Regions from separate parts of the Actinomadura vinacea genome, predicted to be linked through region 2. Evidence: predicted binding sites of a transcription regulator. Region 2 holds the regulator's gene; the other holds the start of a gene.

Region 1 (14,515 bases), on a different contig from region 2:
CCGACGCCCTCCACCCGGCCGTTGACGGCCTCCAGGCCCTGCTCCACCCGCTCGGCCATCTCGCCCAGCGACTGGTCGACCCGGGTGGTGACGCCGTTGATCGAGTGCTCCAGCAGCTCGGCCCGGTGTCCCATCTCGGCCAGCGACTTGTCGAGCCGGTTGAAGCGGACCGAGGCGGCCTCCATGCTGCCCTGGAGGCGGTCCAGCCGCTTGGCCACCTCGTCCAGGCGGCGATCCGCGCGCTGCGCCGCGTCGGTGACCTCCCGGGAGGTGTCGATCATGGTCTGGATGCGGGTGAGGCCCTCGTCGACGTTCTCCGCCACCACCCCGACGTCGGCCCACAGCGCCGGCAGTTCGGAGACCGGCTTGACCCGCTCACCGACCGACTCGATGTGCTCGGCCAGCCCTTCGGCCCACTCAGGGGGTCGGCCGAACAGCTCCTCGACCTGGCCGCGGACGCCGTCAAGCTGTCCGGTGAGGCCGCCCAGGCCGCCTTCCCGCACCTCGCGGAGCAGCCACTCCATGCCTTCCAGCCGCTGGCGTATCTCGTCCAGGATCTGGCCCTGGGAGCGCTGCTCGTAGACGTGGTCCTGCGCCGCCCGGGCGAGCAGCTCCCTCATCCGATCCGAAACCGGCTGACCTCCCGTCTGCAGGAAGTTGTGATTCGTTTCCACAGCTGCTCCTTCGTGTGCCGGCGCGGATAAATGGCGCACGGCAATGAAATCCTGAGCCGCCAACTGTAGTGCGTTCGGCGGGTCCGGATAACGGGGGACGTGGACATTGCGAGTTCTGTGTCCGACCCTTGTCATCGGGGTTTGGACGATTCTCCCCAGTCGGATATTGTCCAAATCCTCGGGAAAATCAGGAGAAGGGGGTGAACGGGGCGCCGATGTGGCCACGGATAAGGGCCCCGCGCGGGCCGGGACGGCTCGTCCGGAGCCCGGAAGGCCCGGCAATGCGATCTTCTATTCGGTCGTTCCGGCGGTTGTTTCCGGCCCGGCCGGGCAATACCGCGAAGTGCTGATGATTTGCTCAGCTGTGGTATGGCGCTTGGCGTTCTTCTCCGGACGAAGATCTTCGGTGCGGAATTGTGATCGACAGCGCGCCGGACTGGCCTTCAGCGCACCGGTGTCGCCAGTAGCGCGATCGGATCGCGGCCGACCCGGGTCAGCACGAGGGTGAGCTCGCCGCCCTCCTTCCGGCGGCCGAAGCCCAGGTCGCGCCGGAGCCGGTCGATGTCGACGGCCGAGCCGCGCTTCTTGATCGTGAGGATGCCGGTGCCGCGCCGCCGCAGCTCGGCGCGCAGCCGCTTCACCGAGAAGGGCAGCACGTCCTCGATCTCGTAGCCGGCGGCGAACGGGGTCGCGGCCCGCGTGTCGGAGGTGATGTAGGCGATCCGGGGGTCGGCGAGCCAGCCGCCGACCTCGCCGGCCGCCTCGGCGACCAGGTGGGCGCGGATGACCGCGCCGTCGGGCTCGTACAGGAAGCGCCCCCAGGGGCGGACGGGCGGCTCGGCCGGTTCGGGCGCCGGGGTCAGCGTGATCGTTTCGCCCGCGGAGGTGAGGAGGGTGGCGCGGCGCCGGGCGTCCCCGGCCAGCCCGCCCAGCCAGAGCGCGGCCTCCTTCACCTCGCCCGCCACCGAGATCCACTCGGCCTCCACCGGGACGCCGGCGAGGGGCGCGCCGGTGCCGCCGTCCCAGACGGCCTCGTACGGGATGCCGGGCGCCACCTTGACGCAGGCCGCCGGGGCGCGGGCGGCCAGGTCCATCACCCGGTCCAGGGGCGGCTCGTACGAGCGGGGGTCGAAGACGCGGCCCCGGACGGTGCGGCGGCCGGGATCGGCGAAGACCGCCCCGTACCCGGCGGGGTCGGCGTCGAGCGCGTCGCCCCGCCGCACAGTTGCCTTCCCGGCCAGGCCGAGCGCCGCCAGGTTGGCCCGCGCCACCTCGGCGGTCAGCGGGTCCAGCTCGACGCCCTCGCCGGGGACGCCCGCCCGCGCCCGGGCGATCAGGTCGGCGCCGATGCCGCAGCCGAGGTCGAGGACCGGATGAACATCGGACGAAGATCCGGCGAAGCGGCGGGCCCGGTGGGCCGCGACGACGGCCCGGGTGGCCTGCTCCAGCCCGGCCTGGGTGAAGTACATGCGGTCGGCGTCCGCGCCGAACTTGGCGCGGGCGCGCGCCCGCAGCCGCGCCTGCGTCAGCGCGGCGGGCACCAGGCCGGCCGGATGCTCCTCGCGCAGCCGCGTGGCGGTGGCCAGCAGGCCGCTCTCGGACAGGTCCGAGCGGGCGGCCGCGCCGAGCACGGCCTGGCCCGCGGGAGTCAGCAGGTCAATGAACGCCTGGAGGTCCATAGGCTGGACGTTAGCGGTGGCCCGGGGTGTCCGTGTTGACGGGCAACGGGTCACGGAATAGTCTCCATGACTGGCACTCTCGATGTGAGAGTGCCAACCACAGCGACAAGGTCGGTCTGGCACCCGCGACGACAGGCCGGTCCAGGGTCGCCTCTTCTGTCACATGTGCCGGTCGGCCCACCATGGCCGGCCGAGGACCAATCGAAGGGGAGGTCAGATCGTGACGACCGCCACCAAGGTTGTTCTCAAGCCGCTCGAGGACCGCATCGTCGTCCAGCCGCTTGAGGCCGAGACCACCACCGCGTCGGGCCTGGTCATTCCCGACACGGCCAAGGAGAAGCCCCAGGAGGGGACCGTCCTGGCCGTGGGCCCGGGTCGCGTCGACGACAAGGGCGACCGTGTGCCGCTCGACGTGAGCGTGGGCGACGTGGTGCTCTACAGCAAGTACGGCGGCACCGAGGTCAAGTACAACAACGAGGAGTACCTCGTCCTCTCGGCCCGCGACGTGCTCGCGGTCATCGAGAAGTAATCACCGCGAACGTGATGCACCGCCCCGGTCCGGCCCGCTAGCAGGGGCAAGGCCGGGGCGGCTCGCGTCCGGTGCCGTACGTATAGGGAGTGGAGTTTCCCGCATGGCGAAGATCCTGGAGTTCGACGAGGACGCGCGCCGGGCGCTTGAGCGCGGCGTCAACGCTCTCGCTGACGCCGTCAAGGTGACGATCGGCCCGCGCGGCCGCAACGTCGTCATCGACAAGAAGTTCGGCGCGCCGACGATCACCAACGACGGCGTGACCATCGCCCGCGAGGTGGAGCTGGAGGACCCCTACGAGAACCTGGGGGCCCAGCTCGCCAAGGAAGTGGCGACCAAGACCAACGACATCGCCGGTGACGGCACCACCACCGCCACCGTGCTGGCCCAGGCGATGGTCCGCGAGGGCCTGCGCAACGTGGCCGCCGGCGCCTCGCCGCTGTCCCTCAAGCGGGGCATCGACGCGGCCGCGCAGTACGTGTCCGACCAGCTCCTGAAGTCGGCCCGCGAGGTCGGCGAGAAGGGCGAGATCGCGCACGTCGCGACGATCTCCGCGCAGGACGCCCAGATCGGCGACCTGATCGCGGAGGCGTTCGACAAGGTCGGCAAGGACGGCGTGATCACCGTCGAGGAGGCCCACACCTTCGGCCTGGAGCTGGAGTTCACCGAGGGCCTGCAGTTCGACAAGGGCTACCTGTCGCCGCACATGGTCACCGACCCCGAGCGCATGGAGGCCGTCCTGGAGGACGCCTACGTGCTGATCGTGGACGGCAAGATCTCCAACGTGCAGGAGTTCCTGCCGCTGGCCGAGAAGGTCGCCCAGACCAAGAAGCCGCTGCTGGTGGTGGCCGAGGACGTCGAGGGCGAGGCGCTGGCGCTGCTGGTGGCCAACAAGATCCGCGGCACCTTCACCTCGGTCGCGGTCAAGGCCCCCGGCTTCGGCGACCGCCGCAAGGCGATGCTGGGCGACATGGCCACCCTGACCGGCGGCCAGGTCGTCAGCGAGGCCATCGGGCTCAAGCTCGACGGCATCGGCCTGGAGGAGCTCGGCCGGGCCCGCCGGATCACCGTCACCAAGGACGCCACCACGCTCGTGGACGGCGCCGGTGACCAGAAGGAGATCGCGGCCCGGGTCGGCCAGATCAAGGTCGAGATCGAGAACAGCGACTCCGACTGGGACCGCGAGAAGCTGCAGGAGCGGCTGGCCAAGCTGGCCGGCGGCGTCTGCGTGCTGCGGGTCGGCGCGGCCACCGAGGTCGAGCTGAAGGAGAAGAAGCACCGCCTGGAGGACGCCATCTCGGCGACCCGCGCGGCGATCGAGGAGGGCATCGTCTCCGGCGGCGGCAGCGCGCTGGTGCACGTGGCCGGCGGGAACTTCGACGCCCTCGGGCTGTCGGGCGACGAGGCCACCGGTGCCGAGGCGGTCCGCCGCGCGCTGGTGGAGCCGCTCCGCTGGATCTCCGAGAACGCCGGCCAGGAGGGCTACGTGGTGGTCTCCAAGGTCCGCGAGCTCGACGCCGGGCACGGCTACAACGCCGCCACCGGCGAGTACGGCGACCTGATCGCGCAGGGCGTCATCGACCCGGTGAAGGTGACCCGCAGCGCGGTCACCAACGCCGCCTCGATCGCGGGCATGCTGCTCTCGACCGAGGCCCTGGTGGTCGAGAAGCCGGAGGAGGCCGAGGAGCCCGCCGGCGGTCACGGCCACGGTCACGGCCACGGCCACTGACCGAGCAGCCGACCGAGCCGCGGCGCGCGCCGCGCGCGACGATCGTGCGGGGGAGGCCCCGGTCCGTGCGTTCCAGTGCGGACCGGGGCCTTCCTTTCGGCTGCGGGCAACACGGAAAGTAACGAATCGGTCTTTCTGGGCTACGAATCTCGCACGGTGTGGAGTCGTCCGACCGCGATGCGTAGTATCTGGGCTTCCGTCCCCACACTGTGACCATTCCGTTGTCTTCGACAGTGGAGACACGCCCGAGTGCGCTGGGCATCATGCTCAACGTGACCGAGGGATTCTTCGTAGGGACCACGACCGCGCACGCTGTCGAGCCCTCGGAGGGTCCGGCCCCTCCGACGCTGCGCGACACCGCCCGCGGGACGCGGGCGGCGCGCCCGGCCAGAGCCGACGAAGGCGACCTCAAGGAGCTCACGACACTCGCCGTCCAGGGCGATCCCGGCGCCATCGAGGTGCTGATCGCGCATGTCCGGCCGATGGTCGTCCGGTACTGCCGGGCCCGGCTCGGCCGGGTGTCTGGGCAGTACCACATCGCCGACGACGTGGCGCAGGAGGTCTGCATCGCGGTGCTGTCGGCGCTGCCCCGCTACCGCGACATGGGACGGCCGTTCGCCTCCTTCGTCTTCGGCATCGCCGCGCACAAGATCGCCGACGCGCTGCGCAGCGCGGTCCGGGCGGCCGTCCCGACCGAGGATCTCCCCGACGGGCCGGACGACCGGCCCGGCCCGGAGGAGACCGTGGTGCGCTACATCGAGGCGCAGCGCGCCCGGGACCTGCTGACCCGGCTGCCCGAGAACCAGCGCGAGCTGGTGCTGCTGAGGGTGGTCGCGGGTCTCTCCGCCGAGGAGACCGGTAATGTACTGGGCATGTCCGCGGGAGCGGTGCGCGTCGCGCAGCACCGGGCGCTGGCCCGCCTCCGGGCGATGGCCAGAGAGGAGTCGATCGCTTGACGGAACGGAGCCAGGGCGCCCCGGATCCGGACGAGTCGGTCAGACCCCCCGCACCTCCGACCCACGGTGCCCCCTTTTCCCAGGCCGCGGCCCCGGCCCCCGGTGTCTCCATGATGACCGGCGCGGTGCCGCCCACGGCCGATCTCGGTGCGGTCCGCCGCACCGACGCCATCATCGACGCGCTGGGCGGACGGCGCGCGGGCGAGCCCGACGATCCCGCCGTGCGGCTGCTGCGGGCCCTGATCAGCGACGTGGACGAGCAGGCGCCCGCGCACCAGGCGCAGCCGCCGTCGGCCGACGGCCAGGGCGCCGAGGGGGACCGCCCCAAGCCGCCCTCCGGCCCGCGCCGCCGCGGCCCCCGGACGATCGTCGCCCTCGGCGTGGCCGGGGCGGTGCTGGCCAGCACCGGGGTCGCGGCGGCGGGCGGCGGGGCGGTCGAGCACTCCGCGCTGGGGCCGGGTTCGGTCGGCAGCGCCAAGGACGCCGGCAAGGAGGCCGGCAAGGACGCCGCCAAGAGCGGTCCCGAGGCCGCCGAGGCCGAGAGGCCGGCCAGGCCCGCGCCGCTCGTCCCGGTGACCGTCGCCGGGCCGGTGCCGCGCGTCCCCGCGCAGGCCGGCGGGGACGAGGAGCGGCGGCGCCGTGCCGCGGCCGTCCGGGCGAAGGAGCGGACCAAGGACCTGCCCACCCTTGCCCCCGTCCCGCGCCCGCGCGCGACCGGAACGGCCGGAACGGGCGGCTGGCAGGGACCGGACGGCACGCAGGGACCGGACGGCCGGCAGCCTCCTGCCGGCGTGCCGGAGCAGGAGCCCTCGGCCGACGCCACGGAAGGCCCGGACCGGACGCAGCAGCGCCTGGACGAGATGCGCGAGCACTTCCGGCGGATGGGCTTCGATCTCGACGGCCGCGGCTGAGACCGGCCCCCGGGCACCCGGCGCCAGGGGGCTCAGGGCGTGTCGCGGCCTTCCTCGCTGTCGATCACACCGTCGACGTAGCCGCGGGCGTACTCCCAGCTGACGTAGTCGACGGGATCGGGGGACAGCGCGGGCTCGTGCACCCGCGGCAGGCCCTGGTCGAGCAGGTGACGCAGGTTGCCGTGCAGGAGGTCCCAGTCGATGTAGTGCGGCTTGCCGCAGTCGCCGCAGTCGACCGTGAGGCCGCGCACGCCCAGCGGTTCCAGCAGGGCGCGAAAGACCTCCAGATCGGCGAGGTCGGCCAGCACGTCCTCGCGCTCGGCCACGCTGAGCGGAGCGACCTCCTCGCCCGGGTCGCCTAGCGAGGCGGCCGGGTCTTCCGGGTCGCCGGCGAATGGGTCGAGCGGGGCATCGTCGTGCACCCCTCCACGCTACTGCCACGCCCCCCGTCCGGTGCACCCCCCGATTTCATCTGGACGCGAAACGTCCTCTTGCCGACCGGCGTCCCGGAGCGCCGACACGCCGGGACGGCCGGGCGTGGCGCGCTCCGCCGGGAGGCCCCGCGGCCCCGGAGTCCGGCGGGGAATGGTTCGGCAGGCTCCGGGAATGCCGGGGTAAAGAAGCGCGTTGCGGGATGTCACCAAGACCACGCACCGCGGACCGCGAAGCGCGGTACGGGCGGCGGGCCAGGTCCTACCATGGAACAAGGCCGTCGTGACCTGGCCGTACACCCGCACACCGAACGCCGGCGACGCTGATGCCGATGCCGGCAGGGGAAGGTAGTCATGAATCCCGCCGCCGAGCCCGCCAGGATCATCCCGCAGGGCCTGACCTTCGACGACGTGCTGCTGCTTCCGGGCTATTCGGACCTGCAGCCGGGCGAGGCCGACACCACCACCCGGCTGACCCGCGAGATCAACCTGCGCATCCCGCTGGTGTCGGCGGCCATGGACACCGTCACCGAGGCCCGTACCGCGGTCGCGATGGCCCGCCAGGGCGGCATCGGCGTGCTGCACCGCAACCTGCCGGTGGAGGAGCAGGCCGCCGAGGCCGACCGGGTGAAGCGCTCCGAGGCCGGGATGATCACCAATCCGGTGACCTGCCTGCCCGACGCGACGCTGGCCGACGTCGAGGAGCTGTGCGCCCGCTACCGGATCTCCGGCGTGCCGGTCACCGACGTCCGCGGCGTGCTGGTCGGCATCGTCACCAACCGCGACATGCGGTTCGAGTCGGATCTGTCCCGCCCGGTGCGCGAGGTCATGACCCCGATGCCGCTGGTCACCGCCCCGGTGGAGGTCGCCCGCGAGGACGCCTTCGCGCTGCTGGCCGGCAACAAGATCGAGAAGCTGCCGCTGGTGGACGGCGAGGGCCGGCTGCGCGGGCTGATCACGGTCAAGGACTTCACCAAGAGCGAGCAGTACCCCGCCTCCACCAAGGACGCCGACGGCCGGCTGCTGGTGGCCGCGGCGGTGGGCGTCGGCGGGGACGCGATCGACCGCGCCCGGGCGCTGATCGAGGCGGGCACCGACGTGATCATGGTCGATACCGCGCACGGCCATTCCAAGGGCGTCGCCGACACCATCGCCGCGATCAAGGCCGGCTCGGGGGTTCAGGTGGTCGGCGGCAACGTGGCCACCTACGCGGGCGCCAAGGCGCTGGCCGAGGCGGGCGCGGACGCCGTCAAGGTCGGGGTCGGCCCCGGCTCGATCTGCACCACCCGGGTGGTCGCGGGCGTCGGCGTGCCGCAGATCACCGCGATCTCCGAGGCGGCCCGGGCCGCCCGGGAGGCGGGCATCCCGGTGATCGGCGACGGCGGCCTGCAGTACTCGGGCGACATCGCCAAGGCCATCGTCGCCGGCGCCGACACGGTGATGCTGGGCAGCCTGCTGGCCGGGATCGAGGAGTCGCCCGGCGAGCTGATCTTTGTCCACGGCAAGCAGTACAAGTCGTACCGGGGGATGGGCTCGCTGGGCGCGATGCGCAACCGCGAGCGCGGCGGCTCGTTCTCCAAGGACCGGTACGCGCAGGCCGACGTGTCCAGCGAGGAGAAGCTGATCCCCGAGGGCGTGGAGGGCCAGGTGCCCTACCGGGGCCCGCTGGCGAACGTGGCGCACCAGCTGGTCGGCGGCCTGCACCAGTCGATGTGGTACGCGGGCACCCGCACCGTCCCCGAGCTCCAGGAGCGCGGCCAGCTGGTGCAGATCACCGCGGCCGGCCTGAAGGAGAGCCACCCGCACGACATCCAGATGACCGTCGAGGCGCCGAACTACCAGGGCCGCTGAGCGCGCCGATCCGCTCCCGGCCCCGGTTCAGGGGCGGCCGGGCGGACGGGATGGCCTGCGGGGATGGGTAAACTCACCGGGGCTTGTTCTCCGCTGATGGGAACATTCCCGCACGTTCAGGTCGGGCCGGGAAAGAGGAAGCGCAGTGGCTGCTGAGGTTGAGATCGGCCGGGGGAAGAGCGGGCGCCGGGCCTACGCCTTCGACGAGATCGGGATCGTCCCGTCGCGCCGCACCCGCGACCCCGAGGAGGTCAGCGTCGCCTGGCAGATCGACGCCTACCGGTTCGAGATGCCGCTGGTCGTGGCGCCGATGGACAGCGTGGTCAGCCCGGAGATGGCGATCGCCGTCGGGCGGCTGGGCGGGCTGGCGGTGCTCGACCTGGAAGGGCTGTGGACCCGCTACGACAACCCCGACTCGCTGCTGGCCGAGATCGCCGCGCTGGACGACGTCCGCGCCACCCGCCGGCTCCAGGAGATCTACGCCCAGCCGATCAGGGAGGAGCTGATCGGGCGGCGGATCGAGGAGATCCGGGCGGCCGGGGTGACGGTCGCGGCCCGGCTGTCGCCGCAGCGCACCGCGCAGTTCCACAAGGCCGTGATCGACGCCGGGGTGGACCTGTTCGTGATCCGCGGCACCACGGTGTCGGCCGAGCACGTCTCCGGCCGGGCCGAGCCGCTCAACCTCAAGCAGTTCATCTACGACCTGGACGTGCCGGTGATCGTCGGGGGCTGCTCGACGTACACCGCGGCGCTGCACCTGATGCGGACCGGCGCGGCCGGGGTGCTGGTCGGGTTCGGCGGCGGGTCCGGGCACACCACCCGCACCGTGCTGGGCGTGGCGGTGCCGATGGCCACCGCGGTCGCCGACGTGGCGGCGGCGCGCCGCGACTACCTGGACGAGTCCGGCGGCCGGTACGTGCACGTGATCGCCGACGGCGGGATGACCAACAGCGGCGACATCGCCAAGGCGTTCGCCTGCGGGTCCGACGCGGTGATGGTCGGCTCGGTGTTCGCCCGTACCGCCGAGGCGCCCGGCCGCGGCTACCACTGGGGCAGCGAGGCGCACCACGGCGACGTGCCCCGCGGCACCCGGATCGACCTGGGCACCATCGGCACCATGGAGCAGATCCTCTACGGCCCCTCGCACGTGGCGGACGGCTCGATGAACCTCATCGGCGCGCTCCGCCGGGCGATGGCCACATCCGGGTACACCGAGCTCAAGGAGTTCCAGCGGGTGCAGGTCGTCGTCGCGCCGACCGTCCACTGATCCCTGCCCGGGCCCGCGGATTGTGGGGCGTCTCACCGCCTTTCCGTCGTGATCAAGGTGGAATGGGGCGATATCGGGGTGGCGGCATCCCTACTGTTGGGTAGGTACCTTTCGGACACCCACACCGCACAGGGGGAATCGCGATGACGGGATCACCGGTGACCGGACTGGGCAGCTCGCGCCTGGGGCCGGCCGAGCGTGCGGGCGCCCTCGACCAGATGGCCCGCGAGGAGTTCGACGTCGTCGTGGTCGGGGCGGGGATCGTCGGCGCGGGCGCCGCGCTGGACGCCGCCACCCGCGGCCTGTCGGTGGCGGTCGTGGAGGCCCGCGACTTCGCCTCCGGGACGTCCTCGCGGTCCTCCAAGCTGATCCACGGCGGGTTGCGGTACCTGGAGCAGTACAACTTCGACCTGGTGCGGGAGGCGCTGACCGAGCGGGCGCTGCTGCTGCAGATCGCGCCCCACTTGGTCAAGCCCGTGTCGTTCCTGCTGCCGACGACCCACCGGGTGTGGGAGCGCGCCTACTTCGGCGCCGGGGTCGCCCTGTACGACGCGCTGGCCTTGCGGATGGGCAGCTCGCGCGGTGTCCCGCCGCACCGGCATCTGACCCGCCGCGGCGCGCTGAAGCTGGCCCCCTCGCTGCGCAAGGACTCCTTCATCGGGGCCATCCAGTACTGGGACGCCCAGGTCGACGACGCCCGCTACGTGATGACGGTGCTGCGCACGGCCGCCGAATACGGGGCCCGCATCGCGTCCCGCACCCAGTGCGTGGGGTTCCTGCGGGAGGGCGAGCGGGTCACCGGGGTGCGGATCCGCGACCTGGAGGCCGGGACGACCGCCGAGGTGCGCGCCAAGCAGGTCGTCAACGCCACGGGCGTGTGGACGGACGACATCCAGGAGCTGGTGGGCGGACGCGGGCAGATCCACGTCCGGGCGTCCAAGGGCATCCACCTGGTGGTGCCCAAGGACCGCATCCACTCCTCGACGGGCATCATCCTGCGCACCGAGAAGTCGGTGCTGTTCGTCATCCCGTGGGGGCGGCACTGGATCATCGGCACCACCGACACGGCCTGGGACCTGGACAAGGCGCACCCGGCCGCGTCCCGCGCCGACATCGAGTACGTGCTGGAGCACGTCAACGCGGTGCTCAACACCCCGCTCACGCACGACGACGTCGAGGGCGTGTACGCGGGCCTGCGTCCGCTGCTGATGGGGGAGACCGAGGAGACCTCGCAGCTGTCCCGCGAGCACGTGGTGGCGCATCCCGTCCCGGGCCTGGTGCTGGTCGCGGGCGGGAAGTACACCACCTACCGGGTGATGGCCAAGGACGCGATCGACGCGGTCGCGCACGGCCTGGACGGCAAGGTCGCCGAGTCGTGCACCCACGACATCGCGCTGGTCGGCGGCGAGGGCTTCCGGGCGATGTGGAACTCGCGGTACCGGCTGGCGTCGGTGTCGGGGCTGCACGTGGCGCGGATCGAGCACCTGCTGTCGCGGTACGGGGTCCTGGTGGACGACCTGCTGGAGCTGATCGCCGAGCAGCCCGACCTGGGCAAGCCGCTGTCCGGAGCCGACGACTACCTGCGCGCCGAGGTCGTGTACGCGGCCTCGCACGAGGGCGCGCGGCACATCAACGACGTGCTGGCCCGCCGCACCCGGATCTCGATCGAGACCTGGGACCGCGGGCTCGGGGTCGTCCAGGAGGCGGCCGACCTGCTGGCACCGGTGCTCGGCTGGTCGAAGAAGCAGCGCGACCGGGAGATCGAGTACTACCGGAAGCGCGTCGAGGCCGAGCGCGACTCGCAGAGCCAGGACGGCGACCAGGAGGCCGACGCGCGGCGCCGCGGGGCGCCTGACATCGTCCCCATGAGCGCGCCGTCCGGCGCCACCCCGTAGAGCGGGGCGGGGCGGCGGCTCAGGCGAGGGCTTTGCCGAGGACGAGGCGCATGCCGTGCGAGTACAGTTCGGCGGGCACCCGGTCGGGGTCGACCAGGTGCTGCATGGCCAGGCCGAAGTCGAGCGCCAGGGCCAGCGCGGCCCGGTCGGGGGCGGCGATGCCGTCCACCTCGTGCAGGTGCTCGGCCAGGCCGGCGCGGCGTTCGGCGTACCAGCCGGAGATCCGCGCGCCGGCGGCGTCGTCGCGCATGCCGTACAGCCAGAACTCGACGAGCAGCAGCGCGAGCAGCCGGGCGCCCTCACCGGAGATGCGGTGCGCGTAGGCGTGCCCGGCGCGCTCGAACCGATCCTCGGGGGAGCCGCCGGACTCGCCGAGTTCGGCGTAGGTCTCGGTGCCGAGCCCGGCGCTCGTCCAGCGTTCGAGCAGCGCCAGCAGCAGGTCGGTCTTGCCGGTGAAGTTGGAGTAAACGGCGCCCTTGGTCAGCCCCGCCGCGGAGGCGATGTCGTCCAGCGAGGCGCCGTGGATGCCGTGTTCGGCCCAGAGTTGCTGGGCGGCGCCGAGCAGGGCCGTCCTGGTGCGCTCGCGGCGTTCTTGCCGGCCCGTGCCGCTGCCCGTGCTGCCGCTGGTGTTCCTCTTGCCGCCCTCGTCCGGGTCGGCGCCCCTGTACTGGGCGTCGATCATGGAATCGCCTTTCTCGCACGGGGACGGCCGGGCCGGGGCGGGGCGGCGGCGGACACCCCGGACCGGCCGATCCCACACCGCTCGGTCCATTCGCGTTTCCGTTCACCTTCCGGAATACACCGGAAGGGGGCGGTCGGTCCGCGAGTTGTGGAAATCCGCCCGGTGCCGCGTCCTCGGAAAAGGTTGTTGACCTGCGAATATTACTTGCGGGTAGCCAGATATGGCCGCGGGTCTTAGTCTGCTCGCATGGCATCCCCGACCGTTCCCGCCCCAGGCGCGGCGGCGCATCGGCTCCCCCTCCCCCTGATCGAGCGGCTGACGTCCCACATCGTCGCGGGCGGCGCCCCGGGCGGCCCGGAATCCGCCACCATCCCCACCCCGTTCACCGGCGAGGACCTCGCCACCGTCCCGCTGTCCGGCGCCGACGACGTGCGGCGCGCCCACGAACGCGCCCGGGAGGCCCAGCGCGCCTGGGCGAGGCTCCCGGCGAGCGAGCGCGCCAAGCCCTTCCTGCGCCTGTCCGACGCCCTCGTCGACCGGCGCGACGAGATCCTGGACATCATCCAGATCGAGACCGGCAAGGCCCGCCGGCACGCGCTGGAGGAGTTCCTCGACGTCGCGCTTTGCTCGCTGTACTACGCGCGCCGCGCCCCCGGCCTGCTCAAGCCCAAGCGGCGGCAGGGCATGGCGCCGGGCCTCACCCGCGTCCAGGAACTGCGCCACCCGAAGGGCGTCGTCGCCCTGATCGCGCCCTGGAACTACCCGTTCGCGCTCGGCGCGAGCGACATCGCCCCCGCGCTGATGGCCGGGAACGCCGTGATCCACAAGCCGGACACCCAGACCTGCCTGTCCAGCCTGTGGGTGCTGGACCTGCTGGTCTCGCTCGGGCTGCCGCGCCACCTATGGCAGATCGTGGTCGGCGAGCCCGCCGAGATCGGCGACCCGCTGATCGAGCAGGCCGACTACGTCTCGTTCACCGGTTCCACCCGCGGCGGCCGCGCCATCGCCGAGAAGGTCGCGCCCCGCCTGGTGGGCTACTCGCTGGAACTGGGCGGCAAGAACCCGATGATCGTGCTGGACGACGCCGACGTCGAGCGCACCGCCCGCGGCGCGCTGCGCGCCTGCTTCACCAACGCCGGCCAGTTGTGCATCTCCATCGAGCGGATGTACGTGCACGCCGACGTCTACGACCGGTTCGTGCCGCGCTTCGCCGAGCTGGCGCGGAACATGCGGCTCGGCGCCGACCTCGACTTCGCCGTCGAGATGGGCTCGCTGACCTACCCGCGCCAGCTGGAGGCGGTCACCAGGCACGTCGACCAGGCCGTCGCGGCGGGCGCGACCGTGCTGGCCGGCGGCAAGGCCCGGCCCGACCTCGGCCCGCTGTTCTACGAGCCGACCGTCCTCACCGACGTGACCGGCGACATGGACCTGTGCGCGAACGAGACGTTCGGCCCCGTCGTCGCGATCTACAAGGTCGCCGGCGAGGAGGAGGCCGTCGAGCGCGCCAACGACACCGAGTACGGCCTCAACGCGTCCGTCTGGACCAGGAACGCCGCGCGCGGCCGCCGGGTCGCCGCCCGGATCAAGGCGGGGACGGTCAACGTCAACGACGGCTTCGGTGCCGCGTTCGCCTCCTACGACGCGCCCATGGGCGGGATGAAGCAGTCCGGGGTGGGCCGCCGGCACGGCGCGGAGGGGCTGTTGCGGTTCACCGAGCCGCAGACCATCGCCAGCCAGCACCTCGCCGACCTGGAACCGCCCGGCTCGCTGTCGTACGCGAGGTTCGCCGACTTCATGACCGCCGGCATCAAGACCATGAAGCGGCTGCGCCTCAAATAGCGGCGGTCGCGTTCACCGCGCGGACGAGGTGCGGTAGGCCTTCCAGCTGAGGTGCATCCGGTCGGCCTGGCC
Region 2 (14,515 bases):
CCGGGACTGGTTCGACCGGGACTGGTTCACGGTGAACTGGGCCCGGCCCATGCTCGCCGTCGCCGCCGCCGTCCTGATCGCCGGTATCGGCGTCGCCGCCCCGCCGACGATCGCCCTCATCCAGGCGACGGGCAACAACGGCACCGCCGGCGAGGGCGGGCACAGCCCTTCCGGCGGCGACCCCGCCGGCACGCAGGGCGTCCCGCCCAACGCGCAGCCGCCCGCGTCCAGCGTCCCGAGCGAGAGTGCCGACCCGAACAAGGCCGGCACCCCGTCTCCAGCGACTTCACCGGGCTCCCCCGCCTGCACCGGCGGCACGTCCCGCCCGGCGCCGCCCGCCGGCAGTCCCACCCCCGACCCCAGCGGCGGGTCCGGCGGGGGTTCGTCGCCCGGGCCGTGCCCGAGCACGTCGACCTCGCCGTCCCCGACCCCGTCGCCGTCGGACAGCGGCTCGACCGACCCGGACCCGACCGACCCGACCAACCCGCCGGTCACCGAGGAGCAGCCCGACACCACCCAGCAGCAGTCCGAGGGCTCGACGGCGCAGTGATCCTCCGCCGCCGGCCCCGGCGGCGCCCGGCAGGGAGCGCTACCAGCGGCCCGTCGCGGCCATCAGCACCGACAGCGCGGCCACGCCCGCCGTCGACGTGCGCAGCACGGTGGGCCCGAGCCGCACCGTGCGGGCGCCCGCCGCGGCGAACGCGGCCAGCTCGTCCGCGGTGATCCCGCCCTCCGGCCCGACCACCGCGATGATCTCGCCGGTGGCCGGCGGCCGCACCGCGCTCAGCGGTCCCGCGGCCTCCTCGTGCAGCACCAGGGCCGTGCCGGCGGCCGCCAGCCGTTCGGCGACCAGGGCGGTCGTGGCGAGGTCCGAGACCTCCGGCAGCCGGCTGCGACGAGCCTGCTTGGCCGCCTCCCGAGCCGCCGAACGCCAGCGCCCCAGCGCCTTCCCGCGCCGTTCCGGACGCCACTGGGTGACGCAGCGGGCCGCCGCCCACGGGACGATCTCGTCCACGCCCGCCTCGGTCATCGCCTCCACGGCCAGCTCGCCCCGCTCGCCCTTCGGCAGGGCCTGGACGACCACCAGGCGCGGCTCGGGGACCGGATGCCGGTGCCGGGCCAGCACGTCCAGGGTCAGCGCGGCGCGGTCGGCCGCCACGACGACGCACTCGGCCAGCAGGCCCGCGCCGTCGGTGAGGTCGACGCGCTCCCCTGGCCGCAGCCGCTTCACGGTGGCCGCGTGCCGGCCCTCGGGGCCGTCCAGGACGACCCTCTCGCCCTCGAGCCCCGCCGTCTCGGCGAGGAACACCGGCGGACTCATGACCACTCCCCCCGGACGAATCCGACACGCGTCGCGCCCGCCGCGGCGCCGGCGATCACCGTCGCGGCGGGGGCGGCGTCCCGTGGCGGCCCTCGTTGTAGGCCGCCACGGCATCGCTTCAGTGCTGGTTGAAGACGTCCCTGAGGCGGGAGAACACGTTGCGCTGCCCCGGGGCGAACTTGCCGGGCGGGCGCTCCTCGCCGCGCAACTCGGCCAGGCGGCGCAGGAGCTCCTCCTGCTCCTCGTCGAGCTTGCCCGGGGTCTCCACGTTGACGTGGATGTGCAGGTCGCCGCGGCCGCTCTCGTTGAGGTGCCGGACGCCGCGCCCGTACAGCCTGATCACCTGGCCGGACTGGGTGCCGGGCTTGATGTCGACCTCCTCGGCGCCGTCCAGCGTCTCGACCGTGACGTTGGTGCCCAGCGCCGCGGCCGTCATCGGGATCTCGACCGTGCAGTGCAGGTCGTCGCCGTCCCGCTCGAAGATCGTGTGCGGCTTCTCCACGATCTCCAGGAACAGGTCGCCGGGCGGGCCGCCGCCCGGGCCGACCTCGCCCTCGCCGGCCAGCTGGATGTGGATGCCGTTCTCCACGCCCGCCGGGATCTTGACCTTGACGGTGCGGCGGGTGCGGACCCGGCCGTCCCCCGAGCACTCCTGGCACGGGGTGCGGATCACGCTGCCGAAGCCGCCGCACTGCGGGCACGGCCGGGCCGTCATGACCTGGCCGAGGAAGGAGCGCTGCACCTGCTGGACCTCGCCCCGCCCGTGGCAGGTGTCGCAGGTCTCCGGATGGGTACCGGGCGCGCAGCCGGAGCCGCTGCAGGTCGTGCAGGCCACCGCGGTGTCGATGGACAGCTCCCGGGTGGTGCCGAACGCGGTCTCGGAAAGGTCGAGCTCGACCCGGAGGGTGGCATTGCGGCCGCGGCGGGCGCGGGTGCGCGGGCCGCGCGAGGCGGCGCTGCCGAAGAAGGCGTCCATGATGTCGCTGAACGGGAACCCGGCACCGCCGAAGCCCCCCGCGCCGGCACCCGCGCCGGCGGGCGCGAACGGGTCGGCGCCCAGGTCGTACATCTCGCGCTTCTTCGGGTCGGAGAGCACCTCGTAGGCCTGGGTGATCTCCTTGAACCGCTCCTGGGTCTCCGGGTCCGGGTTCACGTCCGGATGGAGCTCGCGGGCCAGCCGGCGGTAGGCCTTCTTGACCTCGTCCGGGGTGGCGTCGCGGCGAACGCCGAGGGTCGCGTAGTAGTCGTTGGCCACTTACGACCCCGCCAGGATCTGTCCCACGTAGCGTGCCACTGCCCGTACCGCTCCCATCGTGCCGGGGTAGTCCATGCGTGTCGGCCCGAGCACTCCCAGCCGGGCCAGGGTCATGTCGCCGACCCCGTAATCGGCGACGACCACCGATGTGGATTGGAGCCCCTCGTCGGGGTTCTCGGTGCCGATCCGCACCGTAACTGTAGAGGAGTCGCCCGTCTCCCCGAGCAGCCTCATGAGGACCACCTGCTCTTCCAGCGCCTCGAGCACCTCGCGCAAGCCCTGCGAGAAGTCCACCGACGCGAGGTTGGCCGCGCCGGCGAAGACGATTTTCTCATCGTGCTTCTCCACCAGCGTCTCCAGCAGCACCGACAGCACGGCCGCCGTGACCGGCCGGTCCTCGGGGTGCACCCGGTCCGGCAGGTCGGCCACCGCGTTCGGCACCTCGCCCAGCCCGCACCCGTCCAGGCACGTGTTGAGCAACGCCCGCAGGTGCCCGATCGATTCCTCCGACAGGTGGGACGGCGTCTCGATCACCCGCTGCTCGACCCGGCCGGTATTGGTGATCAGGACGAGCAGCAGCCGGTGGTCGGCGACCGGGACCAGTTCCACGTGCCGGACCGACGAGCGGGTGAGCGAGGGGTACTGGACCACCGCCACCTGCCGGGTGAGCTGGGCCAGCAGCCGGACCGTGCGCCCGACCACGGCGTCGAGGTCGTAGGCGCCGCTGAGGAAGGTCTCGATCGCGCGCCGCTCGGCGCCCGACAGCGGCTTGATCGTGGACAGCCGGTCGACGAACAGCCGGTAGCCCTTGTCGGTCGGGACGCGGCCCGCGCTGGTGTGCGGCTGGTGGATGTACCCCTGCTCCTCCAGCACCGCCATGTCGTTGCGGATCGTCGCCGAGGACACGCCGAGGTTGTGCCCCTCGACCAGGGCCTTGGACCCGACCGGCTCGTTGGTGGACACGTAGTCCTCGACTATGGCCCGCAGGACCGCGAGTTTCCTGTCGTCGAGCACGTGGTCACCTCCCCTGCCCCCGCACTGGCACTCCATACTTCCGAGTGCCAAGTGTACGGGCAGGCGAGCCGCATTCGGAGATGGGCGAGCGGCAATCGGGGATGCCGGGGCCGTCCGGGCTCGTTAGAGTGCCCAAACGTGCAGAGCAAGGACTACGGCGACGACGTTCTGGCGGGCGACTGGCGGCGGCCTCGCAAAGGCACCATCCCGGAGGTCCCCGCCGAGGCCGGGCTGGTGGCGGAGGATCCGGACAGCGGATTCTGCGGCGCCGTGATCGGCTGCGACAAGTTCGGCGTGACGCTTGAGGACCGGTTCGGGAAACGGCGGGTGTTCCCGCTGACCAAGTCGGGCTTCCTGATCGACGGCAGGCCGGTGACGCTGGTGCGCCCCACCGGTACCGGCGGCGCTCCCGGCTCCGGCACGCCCGGCTCCGGCGGCTCCGCCGGGACGGGGCGGGCGCCGCGTTCGGCGTCGGGATCGATCGCCGTGCGGGGGCTGCGCGCCAAGGTCGCCAAGGAGAGCCGCATCTACGTGGAGGGCGTCCACGACGCCGAGCTCGTCGAGAAGATCTGGGGCCACGACCTGCGCGTGGAGGGCGTCGTCGTGGAGTACCTGGAGGGCGTGGACGACCTCCCGGCCATCGTCGACGAGTTCGGGCCCGGCCCGGGCCGCCGCCTGGGGGTGCTGGTCGACCACCTGGTGGAGGGCTCCAAGGAGAGCCGCATCGCCGCACAGGTCTCGTCACCGCATGTGCTCATCACGGGCCACCCCTTCATCGACATCTGGGAGGCCGTGAAGCCTTCGGCGGTCGGAATCGCGGCCTGGCCGCGCGTGCCCCGCGGCGTATCCTGGAAGGACGGGGTGCTCAGCGCACTCGGTTGGGGGGAGGATGTGCGTGCGGGCTGGAATCGGATCCTCGGATCCGTCACGACCTACACCGACCTGGAACCCTCGCTCCTCGGCCGAGTCGAGGAGCTCATCGACTTCGTCACCACCCCGGAGCCCTAGCTCCTGACGCCAGCCCTACTGCCCCCGCGCCTTCAGTTCGCCTACGCCAGCGAATCCTCGAGGAGCACGCGATGTCGTATGGGCCGCCGGAACAACCAGGGTACGGGGAGCAGCAGCAAGGCCAGGGCCAGAATCCGTACGGGCAGCCTCAGCCCGGGTATGGGCCGCCACCCGGGTACGGGCAGCCGGGCTACGGGCAGCAGGGTCAGGGACAGCAGGGCTACGGGCAACCGGGCTACGGGCAACCGGGCTACGGGCAGGTGCCCGGATACGGGCCGGCGCAGGGTTACGGCGGCCAGATGCAGCCGTACGGAGCCGCGGGCTACGGGTACGGGTACACCACCCCCGACGAACGCACCTGGGCGCTGATGGGTCATCTGGGCCAGTTCCTGGTGGGGTTCATCGCCCCGCTCCTGGTCTTCCTGATCAAGAAGGACGAGTCGGCGTTCCTGCGCCACCACGGCGCCCAGGGCCTCAACCTCGCGATCAGCCAGGGCGTCTACATGATCGTCAACATCGTGCTGATCTTCGTGACGCTGGGAATCTGGCTCATCCCGACGCTGGCACTGGCCGTGACGGAGATCGTCTTCCTCATCCTGGCCGCGGTCGCGGGCAACCGCGGCGAGTGGTACACCTTTCCGGCCTTCATGGCCTGGCCCATGATCAAGTGACCGCCGCTCCTCCGGGTCGCCCGGGGCCGGCTCCCGTGGCTCAGGTGAGGTCGCGGACGACCGCGTCGGCCAGTAGCCGGCCGCGCCGGGTCAGGACGGCGCGGCCCCGTTCGAAGGGGCCCGGCTCGACGAGGCCGTCGGCGATCGCCCGCCGCACCGCCGCGTCGTCCAACAGCCCGGCCGGGCAGCCGTCGGCGAGCCGCAGCTCCAGCATGACGCGTTCGATGTGCCGGTCGTCGTCGTCCAGGACCTCGCGGGCGTGCGCGGGCGTGACCTGCTCGGCGAGCCGGGAGGCGTACGCCGCGGGGTGCTTGACGTTCCACCAGCGGGTGCCGCCGACGTGGCTGTGCGCGCCGGGGCCCACGCCCCACCAGTCAGCCCCGGTCCAGTAGAGGAGGTTGTGGCGGCAGGCGGCTTCGGGGCTCGCGGCCCAGTTGGAGATCTCGTACCAGCGCAGACCTTGGGCGGCCAGCAGTTCGTCCGCCATGAGATAGCGGTCGGCCATCGCGTCATCGTCGGGCGGGGTGAGTTCCCCTCGGCGCACCTGCGCTGCCAGGCGCGTCCCTTCTTCCACGATGAGGGCGTATGCCGACACGTGGTCGGGCCCTGCCGCCAACGCGGCCTCCAGGGACGCCCTCCAGTCGTCGTTGCTCTCCCCCGGGGTGCCGTATATGAGGTCCAGGTTGATGTGGTCGAAGCCGGCCTTGCGGGTCCAATCGACGACCTGCGGGATCCGGCCCGGAGTGTGGGTGCGATCCAGTACGGCCAGGATGTGCTCGCGCGCGCTTTGCATGCCGTAGGAGACACGGGTGAATCCGACCTCCCGCAAGCGGGCAAGGTAACGGCCGTCCACCGACTCCGGGTTGGCCTCGGTGGTGACCTCGGCCCCCTTCGCAAGGCCGAACTCCTTGTCGATGGCGCCGAGCATGCGTCCCAGGTCGTCAGGCGGCAGCAGCGTGGGGGTGCCCCCGCCGACGAACACCGTCTCCACGGGCAGGTCCACCTCGCCCAGTACACGGCGGGCAAGCCTCACCTCTTCGATGGCCGTGTCGGCGTAGGAGTCCCGGCTCGCCCCCGGCCCCAGCTCGGTGGCGGTGTAGGTGTTGAAGTCGCAGTAGCCGCACCGCGTCACACAGAACGGAACGTGCACGTAGAAGGCGAACGGCCGCTCACCCAGCCCGTCCAGGGCGCTGCGGGGCAGCGCGCCGTCGGCGGGTACCGGGTCACCGTCAGGCAGGGTCGAGGGCACCCTTCAAGTCTGCCGCGCCGTCAGTGCTGCTCTGACCGCGGCCGCTCCGGCTACGGCCGCTCCGAGCGCGGCGCTCCCGCGTCCAGCTTGTCGCGGAGCCAGCCGGGGATGTGCTCGTCCGAGCGCGGGAAGCGCTCCAGGTCCTGGACGTAGGCGGCGGGGGTCAGCGGCGGGCTGAAGTCCGGTTCGCCGTTGTAGTCGAACTCCGCGCTGAACGGGCCGTCGCGCTCGATCACCAGCCGCGCGGTGAACCAGGCGCCCTTGCCTCGCCGGTACATGGCCCGGCGCAGCTCGTCCATCTTCCCGACGGCCCGGCCCGGCGGCATCGCGGCACGGGCCTCACCGCCGGCGTTCACCACCTTGAAGGAGACGGTGTCGATGCCCACGGTCGCGCGGAACTCGAACCCGAGCCGCGCCCAGCCGAGAGGGGCGGCCGAGCGCAACGCGCGGACGGCCCCGTTCACCGTCGCCCGCTCCCTCGGAGAACGCAGGACCTGCTCGACGTGGGTCACGGTCGAACCTCCGGAACCATAGTGGCCACCGCCCGACCGTATCCATCCGGCCCCGAGAGCTGAGCGACCGCCCGCCGTGTCGCGACTTGCCTTGGCACCGTTAAGGCCTTTTGGACGGATAGGGTCGCCGGGTGGCTGATCAGGGGGCGGTGAAGTTCGGGCGAGTGCCCACCCGCGTGCTGCTGCACGGCGAGCCGGACGGCTGGCGCTACACGGTCATCGATCAGCACGGCGACGAGCAGAGCCTTCCCTTGGGCGGGCCGGGCGTCCACTGGCAGCCTCCAGGGCGGAAGAACCGTGACCCCGAACCCCCTTGGTGGGGTCGCCGTCTCGAGGAAACCGCAGAGGCCCTGCGTGACCACATAGGACGGGCGCTCACGGACCAGGCCTTCATCGAACTGGGTGCCGAGGCCCGAATCGCATGGTTCGCCGTGGAGGAGCCCATTACCTGGGAAGGCCTCGTGACGCTTGGGGAGCCCGACCCCGCGCGTTTCCCGGGCAAGGTGCCGCCCTTCGTCGTGACCCTGGAACCTGGACGCGGTGCCTTGCTGCCCGACGCCCACCTCTTCTTCTCCACAGTCGCCTCGGACGCCTGGACGACCCTGGCGGCCGTGTCCGAACGCTGCGGCACCGCCCCGCCGCGCGCCTCGTTCCTCTGCGGCTACACCGACCACCGGAGCGTCCACATCGGGCGTGGCAGTCTCAACGTCTCCACCCTGCGCGGCGAAGACGGCACAGAACGGATCGCCGAGATTTACGGCCACCGGGGCGAGGGCTGGGGCGGCAACCCGGAGCTGCGCCTGCGGCTGGACGGGATCGACCTGCTGAACGAACCCGCCGACGACGTCGTCGCCCTCTTCCGCGACCTCGGACACGAGGTCCTCCCAAAGGGACACTACGGCTTCCACATCCCCGCCATGGGACTGGCCCTCCACCGCCCGGATACCCCCCGAGACCACACAAGCGACCGCAGGAGGAGCCGTAGCGGCCTGGCGGCGCCAAGGCCGGAAGGTCCGCACGGACGTTTCTCAGGCGCCTCCCTGGGCCTTCCCACGGCCCTGGCCTCCTGGTACCTGAACCGCTAGAGCGACGGCCCGGCGGCGGCAACGGTCTCGACACCCACGAGGGACCCGTTCGTCACCCGAACGCAATCCTGGCTCTCTAGGTTCGCCGCCCATGAGAGCCCGTGTGCGTGACACCGCCTTCGTGCTCGCCGCCGCCGGCGGCGCGCCCCTGCTCGCTCACTCCCCCACCCCGGCTCTGGCCTCTGACACCCTTGTCGTGGAACGGAACGGCCCCGCGCGCTCCATCACCTTCACGGCGGCCCGGGACGGCGAGGCGGTCATCCGGTTCGCCGCGTCCGCCCCCGGCGTCTCCTGGGCCCGTCAGGGCGCCGAATCGGCCGTCCTGGCCATCGAGGTGGACGGCCGCCACGTCACCGACCTTGTCGTCCCCGCCGCCGAGCCGACCCCGCGTTCCCTGGGGCTCGGGCCCGTACGCCAGGGGAACCACCGGGTGACCCTGCGCTTCCTCAACGCCAGCGCCCCCGCCGCACGACGCGTCAACCTCGTACGGCCGAAGGTGCAGATGCCAACGGCCGACCAGGTCGCCCTGCGGCACGCCCCCATCGTCGTGGGCCGGACCGGTTGGCCGTTCGGCGACCCGTACCAGAACGTTCGCACCGACACGCCTCTCGTCGCGTGGCACGAATCGCGGCCCGCCACCACCCCGGGGCACCGCGTCCTGGAGTACTCCATGGTGTGGAGCAATGAGGACGGCGGCACCGACACACCTGCCCTGATGGCCAGATGGGGCCGCACCACCGACGTGGAGTGGGTCTACCGGGTCGAGGTGGACGCGGCCGGGCGCAGGGTCGACGGCAGCGGCGTGTACCAAGGGCCACAGCACCTGACTCTGAAGTTCACCGGACGCTACGAGGGCGACCATCCCCTGCTGCAGACCTGCACGTCCAACAACAACATGTGCGATGTCATATCGCCTGGCGCGCCTCTCCGGTTCCTCCCGGACGCGTCCAGAACACGTCCCACCGACCGCGCACGCGAAGTCGTCATGGACCGCGAGCCCTGGACATACCGCGTCATGGCCCAAGAGCTGTTGCGGGAGGGCCGCCTAGAGAAAACCTCCGATCCGGCCACCCGCGAGGTCGGAGACCCCCGTACCTACCTCTTCGTGGAACTCGCCAAGAAGACCGGCGGCCCGACCCAAGGTTGGGGTTCCGCGCCAGGAGTGTCCCTGGGAGTTCGTCTGAAGAAGGACACGTCCCGTCTCTACCGGTCCGACCACGGTGAACGCACCTGGTCGATCGAGCGCGACGGCCCGGCCGCCACCACGGTCGAACTGCCGGAGGGCACCGCTGTCCAGGACATCGCCTCCATCGAGGCCATCCGCCAACCCGTCGGCCTGGGGGACAACGGCGCCCCCGCAACGGTCACCACACTGCACCGGGGGTTCCTCCTAGGCCGCTCCTACCTCCCCCAGGCGTCGGCCATCACCTGGAACGGATCGGTCACCCTGACCCCGCAGTCCCCCACGGCACCCCTCTGGCGAGGGCCGTGAGGCACCGCGCACCGATCGTTACCAAGCCGTTCAAGACCCATAGGAACCGCCTAACTCCGGGCGCGTCCAAGTAGTCGTAGACTGCGCCAAAGCTCTACCGCAGAGCCCAAAGCGTGCAGGACGTCAAGCGGACTCGGAGAGGACACGCGCCATGGCCTACGGGCCTCCCCCGTCGCCCGGCTACGGTCAGCAGCCCGGCTGGCAGCAGCCCCAAGGAATGTCCGGGTACCCCGGCCACGTGACCCACGACGACAAGACCTGGGCCCTGATGGCCTACCTGGGCCAGTTCCTGGTCGGCGCGATCGCCCCGGCAGTGGTCTTCTTCGGCAAGGGCCGCTCCGCCTTCGTCCGCCGCCACGCCGCGCAGGGCATCAACATGGGCCTGGCCGCGATCGCCGTCTGGATCGTCGGCGGCCTGCTGTCGCTCCTCCTCGAGGTGCTCATCTGGGTGCCGCTGGTCTTCACCGCCGTCGTGATGTTCTTCCTGGTGTTCGCCGCCAGGGCCGCCAACCGGGGCGAGTTCCGCCAGGTCCCGTCGCTGGTGGCCTGGCCCCTGTTCAAGACCAGGTAGGTCAGGACGCCTCGACCTCGACCGGAAGCCGCTCGACGGAGCCGCACACGAGGTCCTCGGGGACGGAGGGCTCCTCCGCGTCCAGGCCGCGCCCGTCCAGGACGGGCCGCCGCGCGGGGCCGGGCAGGATCGTCATCGTGCCCGGCTCCCCAGGGGCCTGGTCGAGGCGCACGACGCGCCCCGGATAGGCGCGGGCCGCGATCTCCACGTCCCGGTCGTCCCAGGCGCCGTAGAAGACGGGGCAGCCGTCCCACAGCTCGACCTTCTCCGCGCCGGTCGGCCACCGCCGCCCGAAGGCGTCGATGAGGATCGGCTCCTCGCTGCCCGGCAGATCGGGACCGGACGCGTGCGGTCTCACCTCGTCGGGCACAGCGATCATCCTCCTGGGGACGACCCGGCGCGGGAGCCGGGCGAAGATCTGGTCGGGGACGAGCTCGATCGGGAACGGGCGGGTCAGCGCGCAGGACTCGCCCCACGCCACCCGGGCCTCCTCGGCGTACCGGCCGTCGCCGCCCAGCCCGTACACCACCAGCTCGGGCTCGTCGCCCCGGACGTCCACCACCCAGTACGAGGGCACGCCGTACCGCTCGTACAGGTTCTTCTTGGGGCCGAGATCGACCGGGCGCGAGACGTCCGACGTCACCTCGACGGCCAGCAGCGGAGGGCCCAGCACCGAACCCGGCGCGGCCCCGGCCTGCCCCTTCCGGTAGACCACCAGGTCACAGCGGACCAGCGTGTCGTCCTCGAACCGGACCACGGCCCCCGTCGCCGACCGCTGCTCCGCCTTCGCCGCCAGCCCGACCGGGACCACCAGGCCGGCGACGAGAACCTGGTGCAGCAACGTGTGAGTCACAACACCCAGTGTCCACCCAAGGACACAAGGTCACCGCCGTTTTGCCGATTCGGGAGGACTCGGCTTCACCCGGCCGGTACCGGCTCGGCCGAGCCGGCCGCTACTTCTTGCCCTTGTCCGACGAGGACGGCTCGCTCGTGGAGAGGGCCGCGACGAAGGCCTCCTGCGGGACGTCGACACGGCCGATCGTCTTCATCCGCTTCTTGCCTTCCTTCTGCCTCTCCAGCAGCTTGCGCTTACGGGAGATGTCGCCGCCGTAGCACTTGGCCAGGACGTCCTTGCGGATGGCGCGGATGTTCTCGCGGGCGATGATGCGGGCACCGATCGCCGCCTGGATCGGCACCTCGTACTGCTGCCGCGGAATCAGTTCCTTGAGCTTGGAGGTCATCATCAGCCCGTACTCGCGGGACTTGTCCTTGTGCACGATCTGGCTGAAGGCGTCCACCGACTCGCCCTGCAGCAGGATGTCGACCTTCACCAGGTCGGCCTCCTGCTCGCCGCTGGGCTCGTAGTCCAGCGAGGCGTAGCCGCGGGTGCGCGACTTCAGCTGGTCGAAGAAATCGAAGATGATCTCCGCCAGCGGCAGCGTGTAGCGGATCTCGACCCGGTCCTCCGACAGGTAGTCCATGCCCAGCAGCACGCCCCGCCGCCCCTGGCACAACTCCATGATCGCGCCGATGTGCTCGCTCGGGGACAGCAGCGTGGCCCGCACCACCGGCTCGTACACCGTGCCGATCTTGCCCTCGGGGAACTCGCTCGGGTTGGTGACGGTGTGCTCGGTCCCGTCCTCCATGATCACCCGGTACACCACGTTCGGCGCGGTGGAGATCAGCGACAGGCCGAACTCGCGCTCCAGCCGCTCCCGGACGATCTCCATGTGCAGCAGCCCGAGGAAGCCGCAGCGGAACCCGAAGCCCAGCGCCGCCGAGGTCTCCGGCTCGTAGATCAGCGCCGCGTCGTTCAGCCGCAGCTTGTCCAGCGCGTCGCGCAACTCGGGGTACTGGTCGCCGTCCATCGGGTAAAGGCCCGAGAACACCATCGGCTTCGGGTCCTGGTAGCCGCCCAGCGGCTCGGGCGCCCCCCGCGAGGCGCTGGTCACGGTGTCGCCGACCCGCGCCTGCCGGACGTCCTTCACCCCTGTGATCAGGTAGCCGACCTCGCCGACGCCCAGCCCGGCCACCGGCTTGGGCTCGGGCGAGATCACCCCGACCTCCAGGGTCTCGTGCGCGGCGCCCGTGGACATCATCATGCTCTTCTCGCGCCGGGACAGGTGCCCGTCCACGATCCGCACGTACGTGACCACGCCCCGGTAGGTGTCGTACACCGAGTCGAAGATCAGCGCCCGGGCGGGGCCGTCGGGGTCGCCGACCGGGCCCGGCACCGTCTCCACGATCCGGTTGAGCAGCTCGGGGACGCCCGCGCCGGTCTTGCCGGACACGCGCAGCACGTCCGACGGGTCGCAGCCGATGATCCCGGCCAGCTCCTCGGCGTACTTGTCCGGCTGCGCCGCGGGCAGGTCGATCTTGTTCAGCACCGGGATCAGGTGCAGATCGGCCTCGATCGCCAGGTAGAGGTTGGCCAGCGTCTGCGCCTCGATGCCCTGGGCCGCGTCCACCAGCAGCACCGCGCCCTCGCACGCCGCCAGCGACCGCGACACCTCGTAGGAGAAGTCGACGTGGCCGGGCGTGTCGATGAGGTTCAGGACGTAGTCGGTGCCGTCCGCGCCGGTCCAGGGCAGCCGCACCGCCTGGCTCTTGATCGTGATGCCGCGCTCGCGCTCGATGTCCATGCGGTCGAGGTACTGCGCGCGCATCTGGCGCTCCTCGACGACCCCCGTGAGCTGCAGCATCCGGTCGGCGAGCGTCGACTTGCCATGGTCGATGTGCGCGATGATGCAGAAGTTCCGAATGATCGCGGGATCGGTCTTGTTGGGCTCAGGCGCTGGCACCGGGGTCCGTTCGCAAACTCACTGGTGGACAGGGAACGATGGCATGGTCAGCCGTATCCCATGGTCCCATGCCCCGTCCGATGCTCCGAACGCGGCCGGGTTTGGGGCCGTGCCCCGCGATTGGTAAGCTGTGCCACTGCGTGTGGCGTACCGTCGTGCCTCGGGGCACCGTCGCCCCGTCTATCGAACGTTGGAGCCTGCCCGCTGTGCGGGAGGCGAGGATCGCAACCAAGGCTGAGGCACTACGACGTGGCTAACATCAAGTCCCAGATCAAGCGCAACAAGCAGAACGAGAAGGCTCGCCTGCGCAACAAGGCCGTCAAGTCCGAGCTGAAGACGGCGATCCGCAAGTTCCGCGAGGCCGCCGAGGCCGGTGACGTCGAGAAGGCCGTGGTCGCCCAGCGCGAGGCCGCCCGCAAGCTCGACAAGGCCGCCAGCAAGGGCGTCATCCACAAGAACCAGGCGGCCAACCGCAAGTCGGCGATCGCCAAGCGCGCCGCCGCCCTCCAGTCGGCCTGACCGCAAGGCCGGGCCGTCTGCCTCCGGGCCAGACGACCCGGCCCGAAATTCCCTGTTCGCAGCGGCTCGTTCTGGCTACGGTTGATCGCCATGGACGAGCGCCGCTTGGTGAAGATCTCCAAGTACCTTTCCAAGCACCTGCGGCACCAGCCCGAGCGGATCGGCCTCACCCTCGATCCGGCCGGCTGGGCCAAGGTCGAGGACTTGCTGCGCGCCACCGCCGACCACCGTTTCCCCATCACCCGGGACGAGCTCGACCAAGTCGTGGCGGCCAACGACAAGCAGCGTTTCGCGTTCGACGACACCGGTGAACACGTCCGGGCCAGCCAGGGCCATTCGATCCCCATCGATCTCGGCCTGCCGGTCACGCAGCCACCGCCCGTCCTCTACCACGGCACGGTGGCCCGTTCGCTGCCCGACATCCGCCGGGACGGCCTGCGCCCGATGAGGCGGCACGCCGTGCACCTCTCCCCCGACAAGGAGACCGCCACCCGCGTGGGCTCGCGGCGCGGACGCCCGGTCATCCTCTGCGTCCAAACCGCGCGCATGACGGCCGCGGGCCACGAGTTCCGCGTCAGCGCCAACGGGGTCTGGCTCGTCGACGCCGTCCCCCCAGAGTTCATCACCATTCTCTGAACGAACGGATCGCGCCATGCGCTTCGAGATCACGGTGGACGTCGACGCTCCCCTCGAGACCGTCTGGGCCCACCTCATCGACATCGAACGGTGGCCGCGGATGACGGCCTCGATCACCCGGGCCGAGCGCCTGGACGACGGCCCGTTCGGGAAAGGCTCGAAGGCCCGCGTGCACCAGCCGAAACTCCCAGCCGCGGTCTGGACGGTCACCGAATTCGAACCGGGCCGCGCGTTCACGTGGGAATCCCGCAGCCCCGGCGTCGTGACGAGCGGCGCCCACATCCTCACCGAGTCCGCGGACAAGGTCTCCGCACGCCTGACCTTGGACCAGAAAGGCGCCGGCGCCCCGTTGATCGGCCTTCTCTACGGCCGCCTGACCCG

What was found. The regulator HrcA, encoded in region 2, represses chaperone genes, less so after heat shock. The targets are predictions, from matches to a motif close to TTGGCACTCTCNNNNNGAGAGTGCCAA.
Region 1: a site for HrcA is predicted at 2,424-2,450, ahead of groES (co-chaperone GroES). Genes of this name have one in related genera too.

Annotation. Positions count from the first base shown of each region.
Region 1 is NZ_BAAARW010000038.1:83,677-98,191, forward strand. Features, by position in the region: gene ABD340_RS40190 (coiled-coil domain-containing protein) at 1-674, opposite strand, end outside; gene ABD340_RS40195 (class I SAM-dependent methyltransferase) at 1,118-2,353, opposite strand; gene groES (co-chaperone GroES) at 2,574-2,882, shown strand; gene groL (chaperonin GroEL) at 2,986-4,611, shown strand; gene ABD340_RS40210 (sigma-70 family RNA polymerase sigma factor) at 4,959-5,567, shown strand; gene ABD340_RS40215 (hypothetical protein) at 5,678-6,478, shown strand; gene ABD340_RS40220 (DUF5319 domain-containing protein) at 6,511-6,900, opposite strand; gene guaB (IMP dehydrogenase) at 7,264-8,760, shown strand; gene ABD340_RS40230 (GuaB3 family IMP dehydrogenase-related protein) at 8,906-10,027, shown strand; gene glpD (glycerol-3-phosphate dehydrogenase) at 10,171-11,922, shown strand; gene ABD340_RS40240 (TetR/AcrR family transcriptional regulator) at 11,942-12,604, opposite strand; gene ABD340_RS40245 (succinic semialdehyde dehydrogenase) at 12,851-14,443, shown strand; gene ABD340_RS40250 (zinc metalloprotease) at 14,456-14,515, opposite strand, start outside.
Region 2 is NZ_BAAARW010000048.1:107,629-122,143, reverse strand. Features, by position in the region: gene ABD340_RS46275 (hypothetical protein) at 1-550, shown strand, start outside; gene ABD340_RS46270 (16S rRNA (uracil(1498)-N(3))-methyltransferase) at 590-1,321, opposite strand; gene dnaJ (molecular chaperone DnaJ) at 1,440-2,576, opposite strand; gene hrcA (heat-inducible transcriptional repressor HrcA) at 2,577-3,590, opposite strand; gene ABD340_RS46255 (DUF3097 domain-containing protein) at 3,729-4,598, shown strand; gene ABD340_RS46250 (DUF4870 domain-containing protein) at 4,670-5,269, shown strand; gene hemW (radical SAM family heme chaperone HemW) at 5,310-6,518, opposite strand; gene ABD340_RS46240 (hypothetical protein) at 6,569-7,030, opposite strand; gene ABD340_RS46235 (hypothetical protein) at 7,162-8,115, shown strand; gene ABD340_RS46230 (hypothetical protein) at 8,207-9,607, shown strand; gene ABD340_RS46225 (magnetosome magnetite crystal formation protein family) at 9,759-10,178, shown strand; gene ABD340_RS46220 (Uma2 family endonuclease) at 10,180-11,031, opposite strand; gene lepA (translation elongation factor 4) at 11,132-12,979, opposite strand; gene rpsT (30S ribosomal protein S20) at 13,229-13,498, shown strand; gene ABD340_RS46205 (RNA 2'-phosphotransferase) at 13,589-14,134, shown strand; gene ABD340_RS46200 (SRPBCC family protein) at 14,151-14,515, shown strand, end outside.